4 regions of the Mesorhizobium sp. M4B.F.Ca.ET.143.01.1.1 genome follow, and region 1 is predicted to be linked to each of the others. Evidence: predicted binding sites of a transcription regulator. Region 1 holds the regulator's gene; each other region holds the start of a gene.
The links. Region 1 encodes LexA, which represses DNA repair genes until DNA is damaged. Its sites were predicted from a motif close to TGTTCNNNNTGTGTTCNG; they were not measured.
Positions count from the first base shown of each region.

Region 1 (3,427 bases):
TCATGTTCCTGGGGGTCGCCAGCGCCCTGACGATGCCGTTCGGTCTCGACTGGCCATTCCTGTATCTGATGGGCAAGGGCCTGACGGCGATGATTGCGATCTCCGGGTGGATCTCCGAACGCTCGCCGGTCGATGCCGTCGGGCTGATCTCCATCCAGTCGGTGCTTTTCGTGACGATAGCGCTGGTCATCGCGACCATGGCCACGACCTGGCTGAGACTTGCGGCGATCCCCTTCGCTCTGGCCGGCCTGCTGACGGTTTCAAATACCCGCACGCCCGATGTGCTGATCTCGGAGGATGCGCATCTGGTGGCGATGCCGATCGGCGGCGGCGAACTCGCCGTCAACCGGGCGCGGTCGAACGAATTCACCACCGACAACTGGAAACGCGCGCTGGTGGCCGAGACCATCGTCGAGCCGGAGACCTTCGAGACAGGGGATGCACGCTTCGACATCGATCCGCTCGACCTGCCGCCGGGCTCGCCATTTTACTGCAGGGACGGGCTATGCCTTGCCCGGCATCCGTCAGGCGCAATCGTGGCGCTCGCGGAAAACCGCAAGACGGCGCGGCCGGCCTGCGCCTTCGCCGACCTGATCGTCATCGACGACGCCACGGCCTACAGTCCCTGCTGGAATTCGCTGGCGCTCGTCGTCACCAAACGTCAGCTCGCCCGCTCCGGCAGCGCCGCCGTCTTCTTCGATCCGCAATCGGCGACCGCGCAAGCAACAATCCGCTACGCGGTCGAAAAGCCCTACCGGCCATGGCACGAGCAGCGCAAATACTCTCGCGAGGCGAGGGGACTGCCGCCTTATCAGAGACCCGAAAAACCGGTGGTCAAACTGGCGCCGTCCGCTCAGTAGCGCCGGATCAGGCCGACCAGCTTGCCTTGCACCTTGACCCGGTCAGGGCCGAAGATGCGGGTCTCATAGGCAGGGTTGGCGGCTTCGAGCGCGATCGATGCGCCCTTGCGGCGGAAGCGCTTCAGCGTCGCCTCTTCCTCGTCGACCAGCGCCACAACGATCTCGCCGGGGCTCGCCGTGTCGGCGTTGCGGATGATGACCGTGTCGCCGTCGAAGATGCCGGCCTCGATCATCGAGTCGCCCTTCACCTCCAGCGCATAATGCTCGCCGCCCGAGATCATGTCCAGGGGCACCGAGATCGAATGCGTCTGGTGCTGGATGGCGTCGATCGGCACGCCGGCGGCGATGCGGCCCATTACCGGGATCGACACCGCCGACACAGCGTCGTCGTCATTGCTGGGGGTGCGCGACGGCGACGCCGGTTTGATCTGCCGGCCGAGATTGCCCTGTCCGAGGCTTCCCTGGATTACGCTCGGCGAAAACTTCTTCGCGGCATTGAGGCCAGGCGCGATCGAATCGGGCAGGCGCAGCACTTCCAGCGCACGCGCCCGGTTGGGCAGCCGGCGAATGAAGCCGCGCTCCTCCAGCGCCGTGATCAGCCGGTGGATGCCCGACTTCGAAGCCAGATCAAGCGCCTCCTTCATCTCGTCGAAAGAGGGCGGAATGCCGCTTTCCTTCAGCCGTTCATGGATGAACATCAAGAGTTCATGTTGTTTGCGCGTCAGCATGGCGGCCCCCACGGGTTCTGAAACCAGAATCAGAAAAACAAACCCAGAACAAACACTATCTGTTCCAGTTGTGTTCCGCAACCGTTTAAAGTTTAATGAATGCGTTGACGTTTTGTTCAGCGTAGCATCAGCACGCGGCAGGCATCGCCCACAGCGGCCGCAGGCGCGAAGGGCTCGCGCACGATCAGGCCGTTGGCGTCGGCCAGCATGCGCAGCATCGAGGAGTCCTGGATGCCGAAGGGCGTCGCGACCAGTGAGCCGGCTTCTTCGCGGACGACGGCGCGCACGTAATCCTGCCTCAGATCGTTTGCCTGCATCGGCGCGGCCAGCCGCGCCTCGCGCATATCCTGCCGGAACTCGCGGCCACCGAGCCGCGCCAGCAACGGCTTCAGGAACAGCTGCGAACAGACCAGGCTCGCGACCGGATTGCCGGGCAGGCCGATGCAGCGCGCGGGTCCCAGCCGGCCGAACATCAGCGGCTTGCCTGGGCGCATGGCGATCTTCCAGAAATCGAGCGTCATGCCTTCGCCGGTCAGCACGTCGTGAATGAGATCGTGGTCGCCGACCGAGGCGCCGCCAAGCGTCACGATGACATCGGCCTGCTGCTCGACGGCCTGCCTGACCAGCGCGGCGATCGCTTCCTTGCGGTCGGCGGCAATGCCGAGATCGAGCGCGCGGGCGCCGACCGATTGCGCAGCGGCGGCGACGCCATAGGCGTTGGACGAGATGATCTGGTCGGGACCGAGTTCGCTGCCGGGTGACAGCAGTTCGTCGCCGGTGGCGATGATGGCGACCAGCGGCCGCTTCACCACAGTGAGGCGCGGGTGGTTGGCGGATGCCGCCAGCGACAATGCCGCCGGATCGAGCAGCCGGCCCTTTTCCAGCAGCACATCGCCTTCTACGAAGTCGAGCCCGGCCCGGCGGATGTTGCGCCCTTCAGCGGTCGGCTCGGTCACTTCGATCGTGCCGCCGCCAAGGTCCTGCACATTCTCCTGGATGACGATGGTGTCGGCGCCTCGCGGCAGCGGCGCGCCGGTGAAGATGCGCACGGCTTGCGCCGTGCCGACGCTGCCTTCGAAGCCGCGACCGGCCGGCGCGATGCCGATCACCGAAAGCCGCGCCGGAACGGATGCCACGTCGGCGGCGCGCGTCGCATAGCCGTCCATGGCTGAGGCGTTGAAGGGCGGCTGCGTGCGCAGCGCCACCACAGGCTCGGCCAGAACCCGACCGGCGGCGTCGATCAGTGCGACGCTTTCGCTGGCCCGCGGCGCCGCTCCATCCAGAAGGCGCTCGAGCGCCTCGGCGACAGGAACCAGCGCCATCAGGCGCCCGCCCCGGCCGACTTGTAGTCGCCGGACTTGCCGCCGGTCTTTTCGACCAGCCTGATGCCGGAGATCACCATGGCGCGGTCGGCGGCCTTGGCCATGTCGTAGATGGTGAGGCAGGCGACAGAGGCCGCCGTCAACGCTTCCATCTCGACGCCGGTCTTGCCGGTGACACGGGCAAGCGCGGTGACCTTGAGACCGGGCAGCGACTTGTCCGGTTCGATATCGACGGAAACCTTGGTCAGGAGCAGCGGATGGCAGAGCGGGATCAGCTCATGCGCGCGCTTGGCCGCCATGATGCCGGCGATGCGCGCGGTGCCCAGCACATCGCCCTTCTTGGCGTCGCCGGCAAGGATCATCTCAAGCGTTTCGGCGCGCATCGAGACAAAGCCCTCGGCGATCGCGGTGCGCACCGTTTCGGCCTTGTCGCCGACGTCGACCATGTTGGCTTCGCCAGAGGCGCCAAGATGGGTGAGGGCGGCCGCCATCGTCAGACGGCCTCGGCCGGCGCCTT
Region 1 covers NZ_SRSR01000018.1:43,773-47,199, forward strand. Annotated here, with positions in the region: gene EN786_RS30190 (ComEC/Rec2 family competence protein) at 1-860, shown strand, start outside; gene lexA (transcriptional repressor LexA) at 854-1,588, opposite strand; gene glp (gephyrin-like molybdotransferase Glp) at 1,705-2,910, opposite strand; gene moaC (cyclic pyranopterin monophosphate synthase MoaC) at 2,910-3,401, opposite strand; gene trpC (indole-3-glycerol phosphate synthase TrpC) at 3,404-3,427, opposite strand, start outside.

Region 2 (3,427 bases), on a different contig from region 1:
ACATATTCGACAAGCTGGCGGTCAACTCGCGCGCGGCTGCCACAGCCTACGGCTTTCAGAACGGCCTGCTCTAACGCAACGATTTTCTGACCTCGAGCAATTCCAGGAAAAGTGTGAAACGGTTTTCCGTCCGGAATTGCGTCAAAGCAAAGAGATTGAGCGGTTCGGCGTTTCCGTGAAACGATGAAACGCTCTGGCGGCATGGGGAAAAATCCCCATCGCATTTTTCTGACTCGTGAGGTGTCTCCCCGAAGCGCCGCGGCGCCGTTCCCTTATTTTTGGTCCGCCAGTGACGAACCAAATGGAGCGATCATGAACCCGACTTCGATATCCGGAACGGCCGCGATGCAGGCGATGACCCTGCGCAGCCGTCTCAATATCCGCATCGCCGAGACCAGGGCACGCGCCGGCGCCCTGCTGGAACAGGGCGCGGCCTTCATGCATCTGGAGGCCGATGCGCTGCAGGCAACCGGCAGCGATCCATCATCAGGCGACGAAACGCAGCCCGCGCTCAGGGAAGAACATGTCGACGTCGTGGTCATCGGCGCCGGCCAGAACGGTCTTTCCGTCGGCTATCACCTGGCCCGCAAGGGGGTGAAGTTCGTCATCCTGGAGGGCCGCGAACGCGTCGGCGATATCTGGCGCTCGCGCTGGGATTCGCTGCGCCTGTTTACCCCGGCGCGCTTCGACGGTCTGGTCGGCATGCCGTTCCCCGCCGCCCGCTATTCGTTCCCGACCAAGGACGAAATGGCCGACTATCTCGAGGCCTATGCGCGGAGGTTTGCCTTGCCGGTGCGCACTGGCGTCAAGGTCGACGAGGTGACCCGTTCCGGCGAGCGCTACGTCGTCACATCAGGCCGGACCCGCTACATCGCCAAGCACGTCGTCGCCGCCGCCTCGAGCTACCAGAAGCCGAAGATCCCGGATTTCGCGGCGTCGTTCGATCCGTCGATCCGGCAATTGCATTCGGTTGCCTACAAGAATCCGGAACAGCTCAAGGCAGGTGGCGTGCTTTTGGTCGGCGCCAGCAATTCCGGTGCGGAAATCGCCATGGATGTCGCGCGAACGCATCAAGTGTGGCTGTCGGGCCGCCATCCAGGCCACATCCCGGTCGCCTACAATGGCTACTTCGCGATGCGTTTGGTCCTGCCGGTCGTCCTGCGCATCGTTTTCCACCGTTTGCTCACCGTCGATACGCCGATGGGCCGCAGGGCCAAGCCGGAGCAGTTGTCGCATGGCCTGCCGCTGATCCGGGTCAAGCCGCAGGATCTGGACGCCGCCGGCGTCCGCCGGGTCGCCCGCGTCGCCGGTGCCCGCGACGGCAAGCCGCTGCTCGACGACGGCCAGCTTCTCGACGTTGCGAACATTATCTGGTGCACCGGGTTCCAGGCCGGGCTCGACTGGATCAAGCTGCCGATTTTCGACGGCACCGGCCGGGTGAAGCAGTATCGTGGTGCCGTCGAAGGCGAGCCGGGACTGTATGTCTGCGGCCTGCATTTCCAGCAATCGACCTCCTCCACCATGATCCACGGCGCGGCGCGCGATGCCGGCTACGTGGCCGACAAGATAGGCGAGCGCATGCGGGCAGCCGCCGGATAAGCGCTTCGAGGCGCTTGCCGGGCGCTGGAAAAGCCACCACGCCCGGCAATCGTGTCGCCAAACCAGAACAAAACGTAGACACTTCTGGCCTTTCGCTGCCGAATCACTACATTCGGGGGCAATGTCCGGCTTTGCGGAAGACATGCCCTTCTTTGACGAACCGAATGCGCGGCCCGCGGCCCCGTCCGGCATAGCCGCGCGCGCCATGGCCGCCCGCAGCGGTCAGAACAGCGCGCCCGACTATCTGAAGGGCCTGAATCCCGAGCAGCGGCTGGCGGTCGAGACCACCGAAGGCCCGGTACTGGTGCTGGCCGGCGCCGGCACCGGCAAGACGCGCGTGCTCACCACCCGCATCGCCCACATCCTCGCCACCGGCAAGGCCTTCTCCTCGCAGATCCTCGCCGTCACCTTCACCAACAAGGCGGCGCGCGAGATGAAGCAGCGCATCGGCCATCTGATCGGCGAAGGCAATGTCGAGGGCATGCCGTGGCTCGGCACCTTCCACTCGATCGGCGTCAAGCTGCTGCGCCGTCACGCCGAGCTCGCCGGGCTGAAATCCGATTTCACCATCCTCGACACCGACGATGTCGTGCGTCTGATCAAGCAGCTCATCCAGGCCGAGGGGCTGGACGACAAGCGCTGGCCGGCCAAGCAGTTCGCGCAGATGATCGACGGCTGGAAGAACAAGGGCCTCGGCCCCGCCGACATCCCCGAGGGCGACGCCCGCAGCTTCGCCAACGGCAAGGGGCGCGAGCTCTACAAGGCCTATCAGGAGCGGCTGCAGACCCTGAACGCCTGCGATTTCGGCGACCTGCTCTGCCATCCGATCCGCATCTTCCGCGCCTACCCGGATGTGCTGAAGGACTACCACAGGCGCTTCAAATACATCCTCGTCGACGAGTACCAGGACACCAACACCGCGCAGTATATGTGGCTGCGCCTGCTGGCGCAGCGGCCGCAATCCTCCCCCCTTGAGGGGGAGGTGCCTGCGAAGCGGGCGGAGGGGGTCGCCACAGAAGGCACCGCCCGGTCATCGAGCACAGGGGCGTCGAGCACTGCCGCGAGGACCCCACCCGACCGGGCTTCGCCCGGCCACCCTCCCCTCAAGGGGGAGGGGAATTCCCGCCCGGCCACCGTCAACATCTGCTGTGTCGGCGACGACGACCAATCGATCTATGGCTGGCGCGGTGCCGAAGTCGACAACATCCTTCGCTTCGACAAGGATTTCCCCGGCGCCACCATCATAAGGCTCGAACGCAACTATCGCTCGACCGCGCATATCCTCGGTGCGGCCTCGCATCTCATCGCCTTCAACGAAGGCCGCTTCGGCAAGACGCTGTTCACCGACCGCAACGATCCCGAGGATGACAAGGTGCATGTCCATGCCGCCTGGGATTCGGAGGAAGAGGCGCGCGCCGTCGGCGAGACCATCGAGGCCTATCAGCGGCAGAAGCACAATCTAAACGACATGGCGATCCTGGTGCGCGCATCCTTCCAGATGCGCGCTTTCGAAGAACGCTTCATCACGCTCGGCCTGAGTTACCGCGTCATCGGCGGCCCGCGTTTCTACGAGCGCATGGAAATCCGCGACGCGCTTGCCTTCTTCCGGGTCGTCGCCAATGGCGGCGACGACCTCGCCTTCGAGCGCATCGTCAATGTGCCGAAGCGTGGGCTCGGCGAAGCCACGATCCGCCAGATCCACGACACGGCGCGGGCGCTGCGCATCCCGATGCTGGAAGCCGCCGGCAACCTCGCCGAAAGCGACGAGATGAAGCCGAAGCCGCGCGCCGCCCTGCGCGAGGTCGCGGCGAATTTCGAGCGCTGGCAA
Region 2 covers NZ_SRSR01000003.1:444,585-448,011, reverse strand. Annotated here, with positions in the region: gene EN786_RS39265 (helix-turn-helix transcriptional regulator) at 1-74, shown strand, start outside; gene EN786_RS09465 (FAD-dependent oxidoreductase) at 313-1,599, shown strand; gene EN786_RS09460 (UvrD-helicase domain-containing protein) at 1,721-3,427, shown strand, end outside.
Region 2: the regulator LexA is predicted to act here: its motif matches at 1,663-1,680, upstream of EN786_RS09460 (UvrD-helicase domain-containing protein).

Region 3 (3,427 bases), on a different contig from region 1:
CAGACCAGCGCCGACATGCCGTCGTTGATCTCTCCGTTGATGAAGATGATGCGCTCGCGCAGCAGCCGCGAGAAGATGTCGAAGGCGCGTTCGCCGCGGCTCGACTGCTCGATCACCATCGGCACCAGATTGGCAAGCCCGCTCATCTCGTTTCTCCCTTGCTCAGGCCGCGCGCCGCAACAGCGGCGCATTCGCCGCGATCGCGCGTCCTGCGCCTTGCGCGTTGAAAGCGAGCCGGCAGCCGGCGCCAGCCATGACGACGGCGGGTGTGCGGGCGAAGCCGTCATGGACGATGCGCAGATGCGTGCCGCCGGAAACCGTGCGGGCAAGCGTGAAGGTGACGATGCTGTCCAATGCTGGAAGCTTGTCTGCATCGTCGGCACCGGGCCGCTCGCGCCACGAATAGCGCAGCAGTCGTCCAGGCTCGGCTTCAAGGACTTCGCATTCGATCGGCGCCTCGGGTCCGGCAAAGGCGAAACGGCTGCCCACTTCAGGCGTGATGTCGTTCGGCATCATCCAGGCCGCCAGCAGTTCCGGTTCGGTCAGCGCGCGCCAGACCTTCTCTGGCGGATCGGCAAGCTCGCATTCGAAGTCGAGCGGCGCTTCGGCAGGAGGACGTTCCGTCATTGGTCCATTCCCTTCAGAACTGTCTTCAGTTTCTCGATGCGTTCCGGCCAGAACGCGCGGTAGCGTTCGATCCAGCCGAGCAGCGGCTCGAGACCTTGCGGGTCGGCGCGGTAATAGGCGTTGCGGCCGGCGCGCCGTTCGACCACCAGGCCGGCGCCGCGCAGCACCGCCAGGTGCTGGGAAACCGCCGGTTGCGATACCGTCATGCCGGTGCGCAGCTCCGACACGGTCATCTCGCTGGCGGCGAGCCGCTCGTAGACGGCGCGGCGCGTCGGGTCGGCCAGCGCGCGGAAAATCTCTGCCTCGATCATGGCTGAAGCATAAGTCGATACTTATTGATTTGGCAAGCGCTGTTTACGAACCGTCAGCAAGCCAGCGTCTCACCAGTCCGGCCGGCCCGTCGAACGTCGCTTCGAAGATCGGCGAAGCGAGCACCGCATGGATGTGAAGCGGTTCGTTGCCGACATTGCGGAAGCCGTGCTTCCTGTGCGCAGGGATGATGAGAGACTGTCCTGCGGTGAGCACGCTGTGCTCGTCGTCGATCCACATCTCGGCCGTGCCGGCGATGACGGTGAGCACTTCCTCGACCGAATGCCAATGCGTCGGGGCGCCGACCGTGGGTTCGACCCACTGCTCAAAGATGCAAAGCTGCGCGGCGCCATTTCTGGCCGAGACGTGCATGCGTGTCTCGACACCGGCGCGCCACTGTTCGCGCGGCTGGTCCCCATGTGCGATCGAATTCACCTGGCACTCCATCCATTCCCGATCACGTGGAAATTCCGGGCCGGAACACTACATGCTGCTGACAACCATTGACAGCGCGTCGCCCACATCCTAGAACGAAAAGAGAACAAAAACCTTGTGGGAAAAGCCAGTCACGACGGGCGGCGATTGCCCGCAAGCTGTAAGGTGCAGCGTCAAAAATTTGTTTCGGATGAGCGCGGAGAAGTACGATGGCGGGTAGCATCAACAAGGTCATTCTGGTCGGCAATCTCGGGGCGGACCCGGAAATCCGCCGCCTGAACTCGGGTGAGCCGGTCGTCAACATCCGCATCGCCACCTCGGAAAGCTGGCGCGACAAGAATTCCGGCGAGCGCAAGGAAAAGACCGAGTGGCACAACGTCGTCATCTTCAACGACCAGATCGCCAAGGTGGCCGAGCAGTATCTGAAGAAGGGCATGAAGGTCTATGTCGAGGGCCAGTTGCAGACGCGCAAATGGCAGGACCAGACCGGCAATGACCGCTACACGACCGAGGTCGTGCTGCAGAAATTCCGCGGTGAGTTGCAGATGCTCGACGCGCGCGGCGAGGGCGGCGGTCAGGTCGGCAGCTATGCCGGTGGCGGCAACAGCAGCCGCGGCTCGGATTTCGGCCAGTCCGGCCCGAACGACAGCTTCAGCCGCGGCGGCGGTGGTGGCGGCTCCAGGGGTGGCGGCGGCGGCGCGTCGCGCGAACTCGACGACGAGATCCCGTTCTGAGCGCCAGGACCACGTAACCGGCATTGAGGAGGGGAGATGTCGCTCGGACCATTGCTATCCGCGCCCCCTCCCATTCCGTGGCATGCATTCGCGGCCCTTGCCGCCCTGGCGATTGGCGGCGCGCAGCTGGCGCTGCCGAAAGGCACGCCGAGCCACCGCGTGATGGGCTATGCCTGGGCGGCGCTGATGCTGGTCATCGCCGTCTCGAGTTTCTGGATCCAGCAGATCCGCCTGATCGGCCCGTTTAGTCCGATCCATCTGCTGTCGATCCTGGTGCTGGTCACCGCGCCGCTGGCGGTGTGGTATGCGCACACCCATCGCGTCGCCGCGCATCGCGGCGCTATGATCAAGCTCTATGTCTTCGCCTTGATCGGCGCCGGCATCTTCACGCTGCTGCCTGGCCGGATCATGCATACGGTCATGTTCGGTCAATAGGCTAGCCAAGGCCTCGCAAGGAAAATGCCGTGAAAGCACGCGTCAAATGGGTCGAGGAACGCACCTTCGTCGGTGAGTCCGGCAGCGGCCACAAGGTTGTCCTCGGAACCGCGTCCGGCCCGGAGGGCAAAACGCCGGGGCCGAGCCCGATGGAGCTGGTGCTGATCGGCACCGGCGGCTGCTCGGCCTACGATGTCGTCCACATTCTCGAAAAAGGCCGCGAGGCGATCGAGGATTGCGTCGTCGAGCTCGACGCCGACCGCGCCGAGAAGGAGCCCAGGGTCTTCACCCGCATCCACATGCATTTCATCGTCAAGGGCCGCGCGCTCTCGCATGACAAGGTCAAGCGGGCGATCGACCTCTCGATCGAAAAATATTGCTCCGCCACCGCCATGATGGCCAAGACGGCCACCGTCACCCACGATTTCGAGGTCGTCGATACGGCGGCGAAATAGGGCAATAGGCAGTAGGCAGTAGGGTACGGCTCAAGCAGCCATCAGCGCCTTGACCCCGTCGGCGACAAACTGCACCGCCAGCGCCGCCAGGATGACGCCGAGCAGCCGCGTCAGGATGGAGCGGCCGGTCTGGCCGAGGATGCGGTCGATGCGCTCCGCCAGCACGAACACCAGATAGGTGATGGCGAGGCAGACGAAGATGATGCCGACCAGCGCCGCCTGCGCCGCGAACCCGTCGAAGTGTCCCGACAGCAGCACCGTAGCCGAGATCGCGCCGGGGCCGGCGATCAGCGGGATCGCCAACGGGAAGGCGGCGATGTTGTGGATCATATCCTTGGTGATGGCGACGTCGCCGATCTTCTCCTTGCGGTCCTGCCGGCGCTCGAACACCATTTCGAAGGCGATGAAGAACAGCAGGAAACCGCCGGCGAC
Region 3 covers NZ_SRSR01000004.1:186,464-189,890, reverse strand. Annotated here, with positions in the region: gene EN786_RS11600 (ATP-dependent Clp protease proteolytic subunit) at 1-146, opposite strand, end outside; gene EN786_RS11595 (SRPBCC domain-containing protein) at 163-627, opposite strand; gene EN786_RS11590 (metalloregulator ArsR/SmtB family transcription factor) at 624-938, opposite strand; gene EN786_RS11585 (cupin domain-containing protein) at 982-1,371, opposite strand; gene ssb (single-stranded DNA-binding protein) at 1,581-2,105, shown strand; gene EN786_RS11575 (DUF2306 domain-containing protein) at 2,142-2,540, shown strand; gene EN786_RS11570 (OsmC family protein) at 2,570-2,995, shown strand; gene EN786_RS11565 (MarC family protein) at 3,026-3,427, opposite strand, start outside.
Region 3: the regulator LexA is predicted to act here: its motif matches at 1,463-1,480, upstream of ssb (single-stranded DNA-binding protein).

Region 4 (3,427 bases), on a different contig from region 1:
GATCCAGCGTAGCGTGCCGTCCGAGCCAAGCGCGAGATCGCCATTGGCGCAGGCGCCAAAGCGCTCGGCGCGTGTCTCGAATTCCGCGGCAAGCGCCTTCTGGGCGGCCGTGCGCACGGCCTTGGCATCCTCGCCGCCGGCGCTCTGGTCGGCGGTGAAGCGGAACCCCTGCAACTCGCCGACATGATGGCCTTCGACGAGGACGGTTCCGGTTGGGCTGATTTCGGCTTCAGGCATGGTATTTTCTCTAAGGCGCCGCATGAGGACGGAAGTCCTGCGGTCTACGAAGCGTTTCGTCAACCGCTCATGCAGCGCATCCGACAATCTGTCTTCGATTTCGCGCGTCTTTTCCTGCCAGTGTGCCTGATCGGCCAGCCAGCCAGGGCGGTTGGCGACGAAAGTCCATGTGCGGATCTGGGCAATGCGATGCGACAGCGTGTCGATGTCGCCGTCGGTCGTGTCGGCGCGGCGCACCTGCTCGGCCATGTAGTTCTCGTCGACATGGCCATGCCGGGCGAGGTCCATGTAGATCGAGGCGATCAAGTCTGCATGCTGGGCCGGCGCGATCTTGCGGTAGTCGGGCAGGGCGCAGGCCTCCCAGAGCAGCGCGACGCGCTTGGCGTCGGTGGCGAGCGCGCGGATAGCCTCGTCGCGCGACAGATGCTCCAGCGCCTGCGCGTCCACCGCCGGCAGGGCGCGCGTCAGGCCCTCGACCGGGGCGTTGGTCTCGATCGAGCGCTTCAGCGCGTCGAGGCTGGCGAAGTCGAAATCGGCGGTGCGCCATTGCATGACCTTCACCGGATCGAAATCATGGCTCTCGATCTTCTTGATCAGCTCCTCGTCCAGCGGATCGACCTGTCCGGTGACGCCGAACGTACCGTCGCGCAAATGCCGGCCGGCGCGGCCCGCGATCTGGCCGAGCTCGGCGGCGGTCAGGTTGCGGTACTGGTAGCCGTCGAACTTGCGGTTCTGGGCGAAGGCGACATGGTCGAGGTCGAGGTTCAATCCCATGCCGATGGCGTCGGTGGCGACGAGATAGTCGACATCGCCGGCCTGGAACAGCGCCACCTGGGCGTTGCGGGTGCGCGGCGACAGCGCGCCGAGCACGACGGCCGCGCCGCCCTGCTGGCGGCGGATCAGTTCGGCAATGGCATAGACCTCGTCGGCGGAGAAGGCGACGATCGCCGTGCGCCTGGGCAGGCGGGTGAGCTTCTTCGAACCGGCATAGGCAAGGTGCGACAGCCTGGGCCGCGTCACCACCGAGACGCCCTTGAGGAGGCGCTGCAGGATGCCGTGCATGGTGGCCGCGCCGAGCAGCAGCGTCTCCTGGCGGCCACGCAGATGCAGGATGCGGTCGGTGAAGATGTGGCCGCGCTCGAGATCGCCGGCAAGCTGCACCTCGTCGATGGCGACGAAGGCGGCATCGGTCTCGCGCGGCATCGCTTCGACCGTGCAGACCGAATATCTGGCGCCAGGCGGCTGGATCTTCTCCTCGCCGGTGATCAGCGCGACCTTGTGGGCGCCGACCTTCTCGCAGACGCGCGTATAGACCTCGCGTGCCAGGAGCCTGAGCGGCAGGCCGATGACGCCGCTCTCATGCGCCACCATGCGCTCGATGGCGAGGTGGGTCTTGCCGGTGTTGGTCGGCCCAAGCACAGCCGTCACGTCACGGCCGGAAAGGATCAACGGCTGAGGATGTTTCGGCTGGACGTTCATCGGCCCGGAAATAGACTCTCTGCCGCTCGTTGTCGGGAGCACGCCAGCGATGGCGCGTGTGACAGGCGACACATAAGGACTTCATGCGCGAAGCGAAAGCGGAATGTTCCGCCGTCAGTCTCCCTGGCTCCGTATGAGGGTCCGAAATGCGGTCTCGGTTAATGGTTGGAACGAGTCTGGAACGAATCGGCGACGAATCACTGACTCGCCGAGATTCAGGGTTTGTTCACGGCTACATGTGGGTTTTTTGACGGCGAGTCTCACCACATGCTGAATCTCTTGATTGGCCCGATTCATGCAAGGCGAACGCGGGTCGCGCGGCGCCGTTAACCTTTGCCGATTGGCGACGGACCCTGATCGTCCGCCCTTGCCCAAGATTATGAAATTCTTGACTTTTCCTAACGCGCGTTAACCTTTCGAGGCGGATTTCCGGTCCTCGGCGTTAACGTTCCGGCCAAAGCCGGAACGAATCGGCGACGAATCAGCGATGACGGTGTTTTCCCGGTTTGTTCACCCCAACATGTTGTGTCGCGGCAAAGTTTTCCACCGAGAATCCACAGGGTTGCGAACAGCTTTTGCACAGGCTCCGTGACGGCCGTTAACCTTTGCGTGCCGGATCGGGGCAGGGCGTCGCGCGAGAGACGCCGCGGGGGTTGCAACGGCAACAAAAAACGGGCCGGTCTCCCGGCCCGTTTTTCAGATCGCTGTCTCGGAATTTCGGACCCGAAGCGCGTCGCGTCTTCAAGCGAATTGGCGGACCTCAGGCGAAATACTGGCCGCCATTGGCGCTGATGGTCGAACCGGTGATGAAGCCGGCTTCGTCGGAGGCGAGGAAGACGACGCAGCGCGCGACCTCTTCGGGCTCGCCGAGCCGGCCGACCGGGATCTGCGGGATGATGCGCTCGTTGAGCACCTTCTCGTCGATCGCCTTGACCATCTCGGTGGCGATGTAGCCGGGGCAGATGACGTTGACGGTGATGCCGGCGCGCGCGCCCTCCTGGGCCAGCGCCTTCGAGAAGCCGATATCGCCGGCCTTGGCGGCGGAATAGTTGACCTGGCCGGCCTGGCCCTTCTGGCCGTTGATCGAGGAGATGGTGATGACGCGGCCGAACTTGCGGTCGCGCATGCCGCCCCACAGCGGATGCGTCATGTTGAAGACGCCGGACAGATTGGTGTCGATGACCTCTTTCCACTGCTCGCGCGTGAGCTTGTGGAACATGGCGTCGCGGGTGATGCCGGCATTGTTGACGAGCACCGAGACCGGGCCGAGATCGGCCTCGACCTGCTTGATGCCGGCAGCGCAGGCGTCATAGTCGGCGACCGACCATTTGTAGACCGGGATGCCGGTCTCGGCCTTGAACTTCGCGGCCGCCTCGTCATTGCCGGCATAGTTCGCCGCAACCGAATAGCCGGCCTTCTTCAAAGCGATCGATATCGCCGCGCCGATGCCGCGCGATCCGCCCGTGACGATTGCTACCTTGCTCATGTGGTCCTCCCTTTAAATCGTCTGAGCGAATAGAGAGCAGCGAAAGGCGAATAGGGATTAGTCGTCCCGCCGCGCGACGCTTTTCTTCTCTATTCGCTACTCCCTTTTCGCTATTCGCTGAGCTCAGAGCGCTTCGACGCACATGGCAACGCCCATGCCGCCGCCGATGCAGAGCGTGGCAAGACCCTTCTTGGCGCCGCGGCGGCGCATCTCGAAGACCAGCGT
Region 4 covers NZ_SRSR01000005.1:313,967-317,393, reverse strand. Annotated here, with positions in the region: gene EN786_RS15155 (helicase-related protein) at 1-1,716, opposite strand, end outside; gene phbB (acetoacetyl-CoA reductase) at 2,477-3,202, opposite strand; gene EN786_RS15145 (acetyl-CoA C-acetyltransferase) at 3,326-3,427, opposite strand, start outside.
Region 4: the regulator LexA is predicted to act here: its motif matches at 1,883-1,900, upstream of EN786_RS15155 (helicase-related protein).